DNA from 2 places in the Erwinia sp. 1181_3 genome. Region 1 is predicted to be linked to the other one. Evidence: predicted binding sites of a transcription regulator. Region 1 holds the regulator's gene; the other holds the start of a gene.
The links. Region 1 encodes PhoB, which activates phosphate uptake and scavenging genes when phosphate is short. Its sites were predicted from a motif close to CTGTCATAAAACTGNCNNAT; they were not measured.

Region 1 (5,232 bases):
GGCCAATGACCAGGTCATCCGGCTTCCCTTCGATGGCTTTATTCAGTACACGGGCATAGGTGCGGGCCAGCTCTTCCGGGTTATCGCCACGTTCGCGGATCTGCTGTTTCTGATCGTCAGAACACAGATAGGCCCAGACAGTATCATCCAGTTGCAGATAACGGCAGCCAGCATCATAGAAGGCTTTAATGGCGTCACGATACGTCTGCGCCAGATCGTCAAAATAGACATCCAGATCAGGATAAACCTCAGCATCAATCACTTTACGCCCACCGCGGAAGTGCAACACACTGGGGCTTGGAATGGTCATCTTAGCCACGGCATCGCCACTGATGCTTTGCAGGAAACGGAAATCTTCCAGCATCGGATGATTGCTAAAGCCCAGCTTACCGGTCACTTTCACACCCCGTGCTTTTGTCTGCACACCGTTAAACTGAATACCCTGCTCGGCCTCATAACGCTCCACGCCATCCAGACCATCGAAGAAGTCGAAATGCCACCAGGCGCGGCGGAATTCGCCATCAGTCACCACCTGCAAACCGTTTTCACGCTGATGGGCTACCACCTTACGGATCGCTTCATCTTCCACCGCACGCAGTGCCGCAGCATCTATCTCACCAGCCTCAAACTGCTTACGAGCCTGTTTAATCTCAGCCGGGCGCAGGTAGCTGCCAACCACTTCGGCACGGTATGGGGTAAATGTTGTCATGATGAAAACTCCTGGCCTGCACGCGGCGCATAATTTAGTGACGTAATAATTACATCAGGTTACCTCTAGACATCTGGACGTCTACATGTCTGTTGAGCTAAGAGTCTCATGAGAAACCTTCAGCGGCAACCGAAGAAATTTCACGGCAGATGAATAATTTTCATGATGACTGAGTGAGGGTCAGGCGTGCCTGACCCCTACAAGGTGGGAGCAATATATTGTAGGGGCGAGGCACAGTGACAGGGTCAGGCGTGCCTGACCCCTACGAGATGGGAGCAATATATTGTAGGGGCGAGGCACGGGTACAGGGGCAGGCGTGCCTGACCCCTACGAGACGGGGACCCATGTATTGTAGGGGCGAGGCACGCCTCGCCCGAAGGCACGGTTACTCGGCCAGCATCGCACGGGCGCGCTGCATCTGCTGCTCAGACAGGGGCAGATACCCCGCCTGGCTGACCAGCGCCTGGCCCTGTGGAGAAAGCGCTAAACGCAAAAAGGCAGCCGTCAGAGGCTCCAGTGGTTTATCGGGCGCTTTATTGACATAGATATAAAGAGGACGGGCATAAGGATAGCGGCCGCTGCGAATATTCTCGGCGCTTGGCGCGATCCAGTCATTGCCATCACGCGCCACCGGCACGGTTTTGACGCCGCTGATATGAAACCCGGCACTGGCATAACCAATGCCATTCAACGTTCCCGCAACGGCCTGCACCACAGCGGCAGAGCCGGGATATTCTCCGACATCATTACGGAAGTCACCGTTACACAGCGCCTGCTGTTTGAAGAATCCCCAAGTCCCGGAGGCCGAGTTACGGCCAAAGCGCTGTAATCCCCGCGTCGCCCAACCGGGCTGAGTTAACTGTAAATCCCCCCAGGTTTTGGGCACGGATAACCCGCCACAGCGACGCGTCACCGAGAAAATGGCGTCCAGCTGCTGGGCATTCAGGCCGGTTAACGGGTTATCCTGATTGACCACCACCACCAGCGCATCCATCGCCACCGGTACAGCCAGCGGCTGATAACCGTAACTGTCTTCAAATAACTGGCGTTCTACCGCCTGCATCGGGCGGCTCATCGCACCTAGCTGAGCAGCCCCCGCGGCAAGCGCAGTCGGCGCAGTCGACGAACCGGCCGCCTGGATCTGCACATTCACACCGGGATACTGACGATTAAAACTCTCACCCCACAGCGCCATCAGGTTACCCAGCGTATCCGAGCCAACGCTGGTGAGATTCCCCGCCAACATGCCCTGCTTCGCCAGGACCTGCGAACTGACCAGCAGCAGCGCCAACGCGATTAACAATTTCATTGCATGGGTTCCGTGAGACTTAATGCAACGCATTCTCGACCAGTTCGGCACTGACAATCAACCTTGGTGGCAATTGAAAGCTGAAACAGGTTTCAGCGCCGGGCGTGCTGCTGATATCCAGGCGCGTATTGTGGTGGCTGAGCGCATGCTTCACGATAGCCAGCCCTAATCCGCTACCGCCCGTCTGTCGGGAACGCGCTTTATCAACCCGATAGAAACGCTCGGTCAGACGAGGCAGGTGTTCCGGTGCAATCCCGGGTCCATTATCTTTAACCTTAAACTGTGCCCCCTGCGGGCTGCGCAGCCAGCTGATATCAATACGCGTGCCATCCGGCGTATGGTTAACCGCGTTATACACCAGATTGGAGATCGCACTGCGCAGCTGCTCGTCGTTGCCAAACACGCGCAAATGCGGGTCGGTATGGAAATAAATATCATGGCGGCCGTTACTGAGCGTTTCCGCTTCACGCTGCAACACCCGCAGCATCATCGGCACATCCACGGTTTCCTGCAAATCGATCGCCGGAGCAGCTTCAATGCGTGACAAGGTCAGCAGCTGTTTCACCAGGCTGTCCATGCGTTTAGTCTGCTCCTGCATGGTGTGCAGCGCCTTATCGCGCAGACTGCCCTCCAGCACGGAATCGTTCATCATCTCCAGATACCCCTGCAATACGGTGAGCGGCGTACGCAGTTCATGGCTGACATTAGCAAAGAAGTTACGCCGGGCCCCTTCCAGCTGATGCATCTGGGTGACATCACGCGCCACCAGCAACCATTGCCCTTCACTGTAAGGCATCACACGAAATTCAAGATGGCGATGGCTGTTCAGCACCAGCGTAAGCGGGCGAGAAAAATCACGCTGACGCAGATAGCGGGTAAACTCGGGGTAACGCAGCAGATTGAGGATATTCTGCCCGTTATCTTCCGGCCAGCGCAGCCCCAGCATCTGCTGTGCGAGGCCGTTGCACCAAAAAATCGTCCCCTCTTCGGTGGTCAGTACCACCGCATCAGGCAGAGATTCTGCACCGCTACGAAAACGTTTGATCAGATGACCGAGTTCACGGCGGCGGCGGCGGTTACGCGCCTGCATTTGATACAGGCCGTAAAACAGCGGTTCCCAGCTGCCACGGCCGCTGGGAGGTGTCATGCTGCGGTCAACCCACAGCCAGTGAGAGAGTCGAAGTAAGTTGTTGAAATGAAAGCCCAGCACACAGAGTACTGAGATTAACAGCAGCCAGGGGAGCCAACCCACCAGCAGCCCGAGCAGTAACGCGGGCAAACCGGCAAGCAGCAGCTCAAACAATAATCTCTTCCAGGAGAGGCGTTCCAACACGGTTCAGACTCCAGCGCGAACAATCAATAGCGTGCAGAGAAACGATAACCTGTTCCGCGAACCGTCTGCACCATACGATCGTGCCCGGTCAGTTCCAGCGCCTTACGTAAGCGACGAATGTGCACATCAACGGTACGATCTTCGACGTAAACGTTAGTTCCCCAGACATGGTTTAGCAACTGCTCACGGCTGTAAACACGCTCAGGATGCGTCATAAAGAAGTGCAGCAATTTATATTCGGTCGGCCCCATTTCCAGCGGTTGCGTGTCAGACATCACGCGATGCGATGACGGATCAAGACTCAGCCCCTGCATTTCAATCACCTCTTCCACCGCCATCGGTGAAATACGGCGCATCACCGCTTTAATACGGGCCACCAGCTCTTTGGGTGAGAAGGGTTTCGTAATGTAATCGTCGGCACCCACTTCCAGGCCACGGACGCGATCTTCTTCTTCGCCACGCGCGGTCAGCATCATAACCGGAATATCCCGGGTCATGGCTTCACGCTTCAGATGCTTAATAAACTGAATGCCGGAACCACCCGGGAGCATCCAGTCCAGCAGGATTAAATCCGGCCACGGCTCAATGAGCATACTTACTGCGCTGTCATAGTCCTCGGCTTCGATCGGTTGATAGTCATTTTGTTCCAGAACGAAACACAACATCTCACGGATTGGGGCTTCATCTTCAACCACCAGAATGCGCTTGGCCATTATTGCTCCTGCTACAGTGACAGGTTGTCACGGGGATATGCGGCGCCATTATGCGTCAGTTTTATGACACTTTTATGAAAAAAGCACCCCCTAAAAGCATTGATGGAATTAAATAAAATCCCCTCCTCATCAATATGTTTATCTGCTCTGAATAATTCGGGATGCAGGACAGGTATAATACTCCCCACGCTTTCTGCCATGAAAGGACCCCCATGCGCATCATTCATACTGCCGACTGGCATCTTGGCCAGTTTTTCTACACCAAAAGCCGGGCAGCCGAGCACCAGGCATTTCTTGACTGGCTGCTGGTGAACGCAGAAGCACAGCAGGCGGATGCGATTATTGTGGCAGGCGATATCTTTGATACTGGCTCTCCGCCGAGCTACGCGCGTGAGCTGTATAACCGCTTCGTGGTCAATCTGCAGCAGACCGGCTGTCAACTGGTGGTACTGGGCGGCAATCACGATTCAGTCGCCATGCTGAATGAATCCCGCGAGCTGCTGGCCTGCCTGAACACTCGGGTGATCGCCGCCGCCTGCGACGATGTTCGTCAACAGGTTCTGGTTCTTAATCGCCGCGATGGCCAGCCAGGAGCACTGCTGTGCGCCATTCCATTTTTGCGCCCGCGCGATATTCTGCGCAGCCAGAGCGGGCAGTCAGGGCGTGAAAAGCAGCAAAGCCTGCTGGAAGCCATAACTGAACACTATCAGCAGTGCTGGCAGGAAGCGCTGAAACAACGTGATGCGCTGGGCCTGCCGCTACCCATTATTGCCACCGGCCATCTGACAACGATGGGCGTGACCAAAAGCGATGCGGTGCGTGATATCTATATCGGCACGCTGGATGCCTTCCCCGCCGATTGTTTTCCCCCTGCGGACTATATCGCCCTGGGGCATATCCATCGCGCTCAGCGCATTGCCGATAGCGATCATATTCGCTACAGCGGCTCGCCGATCCCGCTCAGTTTTGATGAGCTGGGTAAAGCCAAAAGCGTGTTTCAGGTCGACTTCAGCAACGGCAAACTCAGCGCGGTCGAAGCCTTACCGATCCCGTTATTCCAGCCAATGCAGATGATCAAAGGCTCTCTGGAACAGATTGAGCAGCAGTTGGCGGCTCTCACGGCCGATCCACAGGGTGGCACCATCTGGCTGGACATTGAAATCGTCAC
Region 2 (5,232 bases), on a different contig from region 1:
AATGCGCACCGGAGCGGATGATTGTGGCGCATCGCTATATCACCCGCAGCGCCAGCGCCGGGGGCGAAAACCATATCGCCCTCAGCGAGCATGAGTTCCGACGTCGGCGTGAATACGGTCTGTTTGCCCTCGACTGGCAGGCGCATCATTTTTACTACGGGCTGGGTATTGAGATCGATCAGTGGCTGGCAAGTGGGCTGGATGTGGTGGTGAACGGTTCACGGCTGCATCTGGCGGCTGCCCGTCAGCGTTACGGTGAGCGGCTGTTGCCGGTGTGTTTGCAGGTGTCGGCGGAGATCCTCGCCGGGCGACTGCGCCAGCGCGGTCGCGAGGATGAAGCCGCCATTGAACAGCGGTTGCAGCGTGCGGCAGAGCCGGTGGCGGCAGGGTGTATGACGTTAAGTAATGATGGGCCATTGAGTGAGACGTTACAGGGTTTTTCGGCGTTGTTAACGCCGCCCCGTTGACGGCGGGCGGGTCATGACCCGCCCCTACGCAACCCCCACTGACCTGCGCATTCTGTAGGGGTGAGGCATGCCTCGCCCGCGTCCCGTAATGCAACCCCCACTGACCTGCGCATTCTGTAGGGGTGAGGCATGCCTCGCCGCGTCCCGTAATGCAACACCCACTGAACTGCACATTCTGTAGGGGTGAGGCATGCCTCGCCCAATGTCCCGTAATGCAACCCCCACTGACCTGCGCTTCTGTAGGGGCGAGGCATGCCTCGCCCGCGTCCCGTAATGCAACCCCCACTGACCTGCGCTTCTGTAGGGGTGAGGCATGCCTCGCCCGCGTCCCGTAATGCAACACCCACTGAACTGCACATTCTGTAGGGGTGAGGCATGCCTCGCCCAATGTCCCGCGTCAGCAACATTGACGTTCCGGAAAATTCCTGACTTAATTCCTCCTCCAGGGGGAGCCAGGCAACTGGCTGAGAAATCGTAAAAGATTCAGCGCGATGACCCTTAACACCTGATCCGGATAATGCCGGCGAAGGGATGGGGCAACTTACCTCTCTTTTGCCGGTAGTCTGCTTATAAGGACTACCTGATGACCACTCGTTTTACCGACACACTCCGTACACTGAGCCAGCCCATCTGGACACAGGCCGTCACGCATCGTTTTGTTCGCGAGCTCTATGATGGCAGCGTGGATCGCCAGGTGATGAGCACTTACCTCACCCAGGATCACCGTTTTCTCGACAGCTTCCTCACCTTAGTCGGATCGGCCATTGCCAGTGCCGACAGCCCCGCAGCCCGCCTGCGCTTTGGTCGCTGCGCCGGGGTTGTCTCCGGTGAAGAGAACACCTATTTTCTGCGCGCATTTGAGGCGCTGGACGTCAGCGCCGCGCAGCGCGACGCCGAACCGGACACTTCTCCCACTGCGGGATTCAAGGCGATCATGCTGGAGGCCGCTGCCACGCGCTCCTATGCGGTGATCCTGACCGTACTCAATGTCGCCGAGTGGCTGTACCTCGACTGGGCGTCACAGGCCCCGCTGCCATTGCCTGCCAGTTTTGTTCACGCCGAGTGGATTATGTTGCACGATAACCCCGATTTCCGCGAATTTGTCGCCTTTTTACGTCAGGAGCTCGACCGTGTTGGCCCGGCACAGCAGGCGCAGTGTGAGGATTTCTTCCTGCGCGCCGTGACGCTGGAAAAGGCTTTCTTTGATGCGGCTTATCAATAAACAGATCTGATTATTCGCAGTGGCCGACCTTTTCGGGTCGGCCTTTTTGCCGGAGTGATAATGCCGTTGTGCAGGTTGATGAGACGACGCTTAATCGCTCTTTAACGCGGCGGTGACGTGGCCGATGGCGCGTAGCACATCGTCGGAACTGTCGCGTATATCAGCGATGACGCCGCCGGCTTCCTGCGCCAGCTCCACGCCGCGATCGGCACGTTGCAGGTTTGAGGTAATGCCTTTCTGCGCTTTGCTCGCCAGCAGGTGATTTTGCTGCACCATCTGTTCGATTTCGGTGGTGGCGCGGTTGATGTTTTGCGCCAGCGTGCGCACTTCGTTGGCCACCACCGCGAAGCTGCGACCCTGCGTGCCTGCGCGGGCGGCTTCCACCGCCGCATTGAGGGCCAGCAGGTTGGTCTGATCGGCAATACGACGAATACTGGTCACGATCTGGCCGATACTGTCTGAGGAATCCCCGAGCCCGGTGATATCGCCAGAGATCCCGTGCAGTTCACCTGCCAGTTCATTCATGGTCTGCACGCTGTTGGCAATCACACTGGCACCGCGTTTTGTGCTTTCGCTGGTTTGCAGCGCCGTTTGATAAGCCTGTTGGGCTGCATCACGCTCTAGCTGGTTTTTCTCAACCTGGGCGGTGACATCGGTGGCAAACTTCACCACTTTATACAGCTCGCCACTGTCGTCGAACACCGGGTTATAGGTCGCGCGCAGCCAGAGGGTAGAGCCTTGCTTGTTGACGCGCTGAAACTGGCCGGAAATAAACTCACCGCGGTTGAGCTTCTGCCAGAACAGTGTGTATTCCGGGCTGCTGCGTACCGCTGCGGAACAGAACTGGCTGTGATGTACACCGATAATTTCACTGGCGCGATATCCCATGGTTTTAAGAAAATTATCGTTAGCTTTCAGCACTTCACCCTTAAGGTTAAAGGCTATCACCGCCATTGAGCGCTCGATAGCCGTGGTCATTGCCCGCTGCTCCTGGGCATCCATAATGTGCGACGTGATGTCGGTGGCGAGCTTAATGATTTTGAACACGCGCCCGTTACGATCCCGCACCGGTACATAGTTGGCTTCGAGCCACACCGGACGGCCATTTTGCGCCACGCGCAGAAATTTATCGCTGAAACTTTCCCCGCGATTCAGCCGCATCCAGAAGTCCTGATACTGGCGCGACGCCAACAGGTCCGGCGTGCAAAACAGGCTGTGATGCTGCCCGACCACCTCATTCAGTTCGTAGCCCATTTTCTCAAGAAACAAGCTATTAGCCGTGATGATGGTGCCATCGGTCATGAATTCGATCATGGCGATAGAGTCTTTTAATGAGTCAAGCGTGGCAGAAGAGTGAGTGCGTTTCTGCCACGCAAGGCGTGACGTGATACCTGATGCAATAGTGGAAAACATGGTGGACCTTATTATTAGAGTTAGCTGTCCACAGGGTTATCGGCGGGAGGGGATAAACATTCAATCTTTGTTAATTTGCTCAGTGCCCTTTTCGGTCTGTCATGCTTCCATCACCCCTCTGTCATTAAACTTTCATCGCACAGGTGGTTAATAGGGCGCACAGCGGATAACGCGCAACCTGATAATGGACAACACATGGCACAGGCATTGTTAAAAATTGCCCCCCAGCAGCAGGCGATCCCCCACGCGGAGCATCGTGCAAAAGTGCTGGCAGTGAATGGACTCGGAAAATCATACGGCACACAGACGCGCGTCTTGCAGGACATTAACTTTGACCTGCACGCCGGTGAACTGGTGGCGGTGATTGGTCGCAGCGGCGCAGGAAAATCAACGCTGCTGCATGTGCTGAATGGCACCCTCCCGGCCAGCGAAGGCGCCATCCTTCACTTCAATGATCATGGCAAACAACAGAACATTGTTGAGCTGAATACCCGGCAGATGCGCCAGTGGCGCAGCGAGTGCGGCATGATCTTCCAGGATTTCTGCCTGGTACCGCGGCTGGATGTGCTGACCAATGTCCTGCTGGGCCGTCTGAGCCAGACCTCGACGCTGAAATCCTTCTTTAAAATCTTCCCCGATGCCGATCGTGCCCGCGCCATCGGCCTGCTGGAGTGGCTGAACATGCTGCCTCAGGCCTTGCAGCGGGCAGAAAATCTCTCCGGTGGACAGATGCAGCGTGTGGCGATCTGCCGCGCGCTGATGCAGAACCCGAAGATTTTGCTGGCCGATGAGCCGGTTGCCTCGCTCGACCCAAAAAACACCCGGCGCATTATGGATGTGCTGCGTCAGGTGAGTGAAAACGGCATCAGCGTGATGGTGAACCTGCACTCGGTGGAGCTGGTGAAAGAATATTGTACGCGTGCCATTGGCGTTGCTAAGGGCCGCATTGTGTTTGACGGCCATCCGTCAGAACTGACCGATGATCTTTTGCATGTGTTGTATGGCGACGAAAACTCTGAACTTAACGATGCCCATCACGGCTGACGGTCACACCGCAGGCATGACGGGTAATAACACTTTTATGGGACACGGAACTCAGCAATGAAAAAAATGATTCTCGCAGCAGTAATCGGTAGTGTGATGGCAGCTAACGTCTCTGCCGCTGACGCACCGAAAGAACTGAATTTAGGTATCCTCGGCGGCCAGAATGCCACGCAGCAGATTGGTGATAACCAGTGCGTGAAAGATTTCTTCGATAAAGAGCTGAACGTTGATACCAAACTGCGTAATTCGTCTGACTATTCTGGTGTGATCCAGGGCCTGATCGGCGGCAAAGTGGATATGGTGCTGAGCATGTCACCGTCATCGTATGCCTCGGTCTACATCAATGACCCGAAAGCTGTCGATGTGGTTGGCATTGTGGTGGATGACGCCGATAAATCACGCGGCTATCACTCTGTTGTCGTTGTGAAAGCGGACAGTCCGTACAAAACACTGGCCGACCTGAAAGGCAAATCATTTGGTATGGCCGACCCGGATTCCACTTCCGGCTTCCTGATCCCGAACGAAAGCTTCAAGAAAGAGTTTGGCGGTTCGGTGGATGACAAATACAAAGGCCACTTCTCCAGCGTGACCTTCTCCGGCGGCCACGAGCAGGATGTACTGGGCGTGCTGAACGGTCAGTTCGAAGGCGCAGTGACCTGGGCCTCGATGATCGGCGATTACAACACCGGTTACACCAGCGGTGCATTCACCCGAATGATCCGTGCCGGTAACCCGGACCTGATGAAGAAAATTCGTATCATCTGGCAGTCACCGCTGATCCCGAACGGTCCGGTGCTGGTGAGCAACAAGCTGCCTGCTGATTTTAAAGCGAAGCTGGTCACGGCTATCAAAAAGCTGGATACCGAACATCACAGCTGCTTCGTCAAAGCCGTGGGTGGCGCCCAGCATATCGGCCCGGCTACCGTGGCTGATTATCAGGCGATCATCGATATGAAACGTGCGCTGACCAAAGCCCGTTAATCACCCGTTCTCTTCTCCGCTGATAAGGGTCGACTGCCGTCGACCCTTCACTCAGGTATCCGCATGACACATCCCGATTTTGAACGCTATTACCAGCAGATCCGC

Region 2: the regulator PhoB is predicted to act here: its motif matches at 3,221-3,240, upstream of phnC (phosphonate ABC transporter ATP-binding protein).

The regions. Positions count from the first base shown of each region.
Region 1 covers NZ_VTDE01000003.1:181,317-186,548, forward strand. The annotation lists gene FY046_RS09195 (cobalamin-independent methionine synthase II family protein) at 1-709, opposite strand, end outside; gene FY046_RS09200 (PstS family phosphate ABC transporter substrate-binding protein) at 1,095-2,018, opposite strand; gene phoR (phosphate regulon sensor histidine kinase PhoR) at 2,038-3,351, opposite strand; gene phoB (phosphate response regulator transcription factor PhoB) at 3,375-4,064, opposite strand; gene sbcD (exonuclease subunit SbcD) at 4,277-5,232, shown strand, end outside.
Region 2 covers NZ_VTDE01000002.1:237,408-242,639, reverse strand. The annotation lists gene phnN (ribose 1,5-bisphosphokinase) at 1-467, shown strand, start outside; TPP riboswitch at 903-1,016, shown strand; gene FY046_RS05455 (TenA family protein) at 1,051-1,689, shown strand; gene FY046_RS05450 (methyl-accepting chemotaxis protein) at 1,780-3,102, opposite strand; gene phnC (phosphonate ABC transporter ATP-binding protein) at 3,298-4,146, shown strand; gene phnD (phosphonate ABC transporter substrate-binding protein) at 4,204-5,127, shown strand; gene phnE (phosphonate ABC transporter, permease protein PhnE) at 5,191-5,232, shown strand, end outside.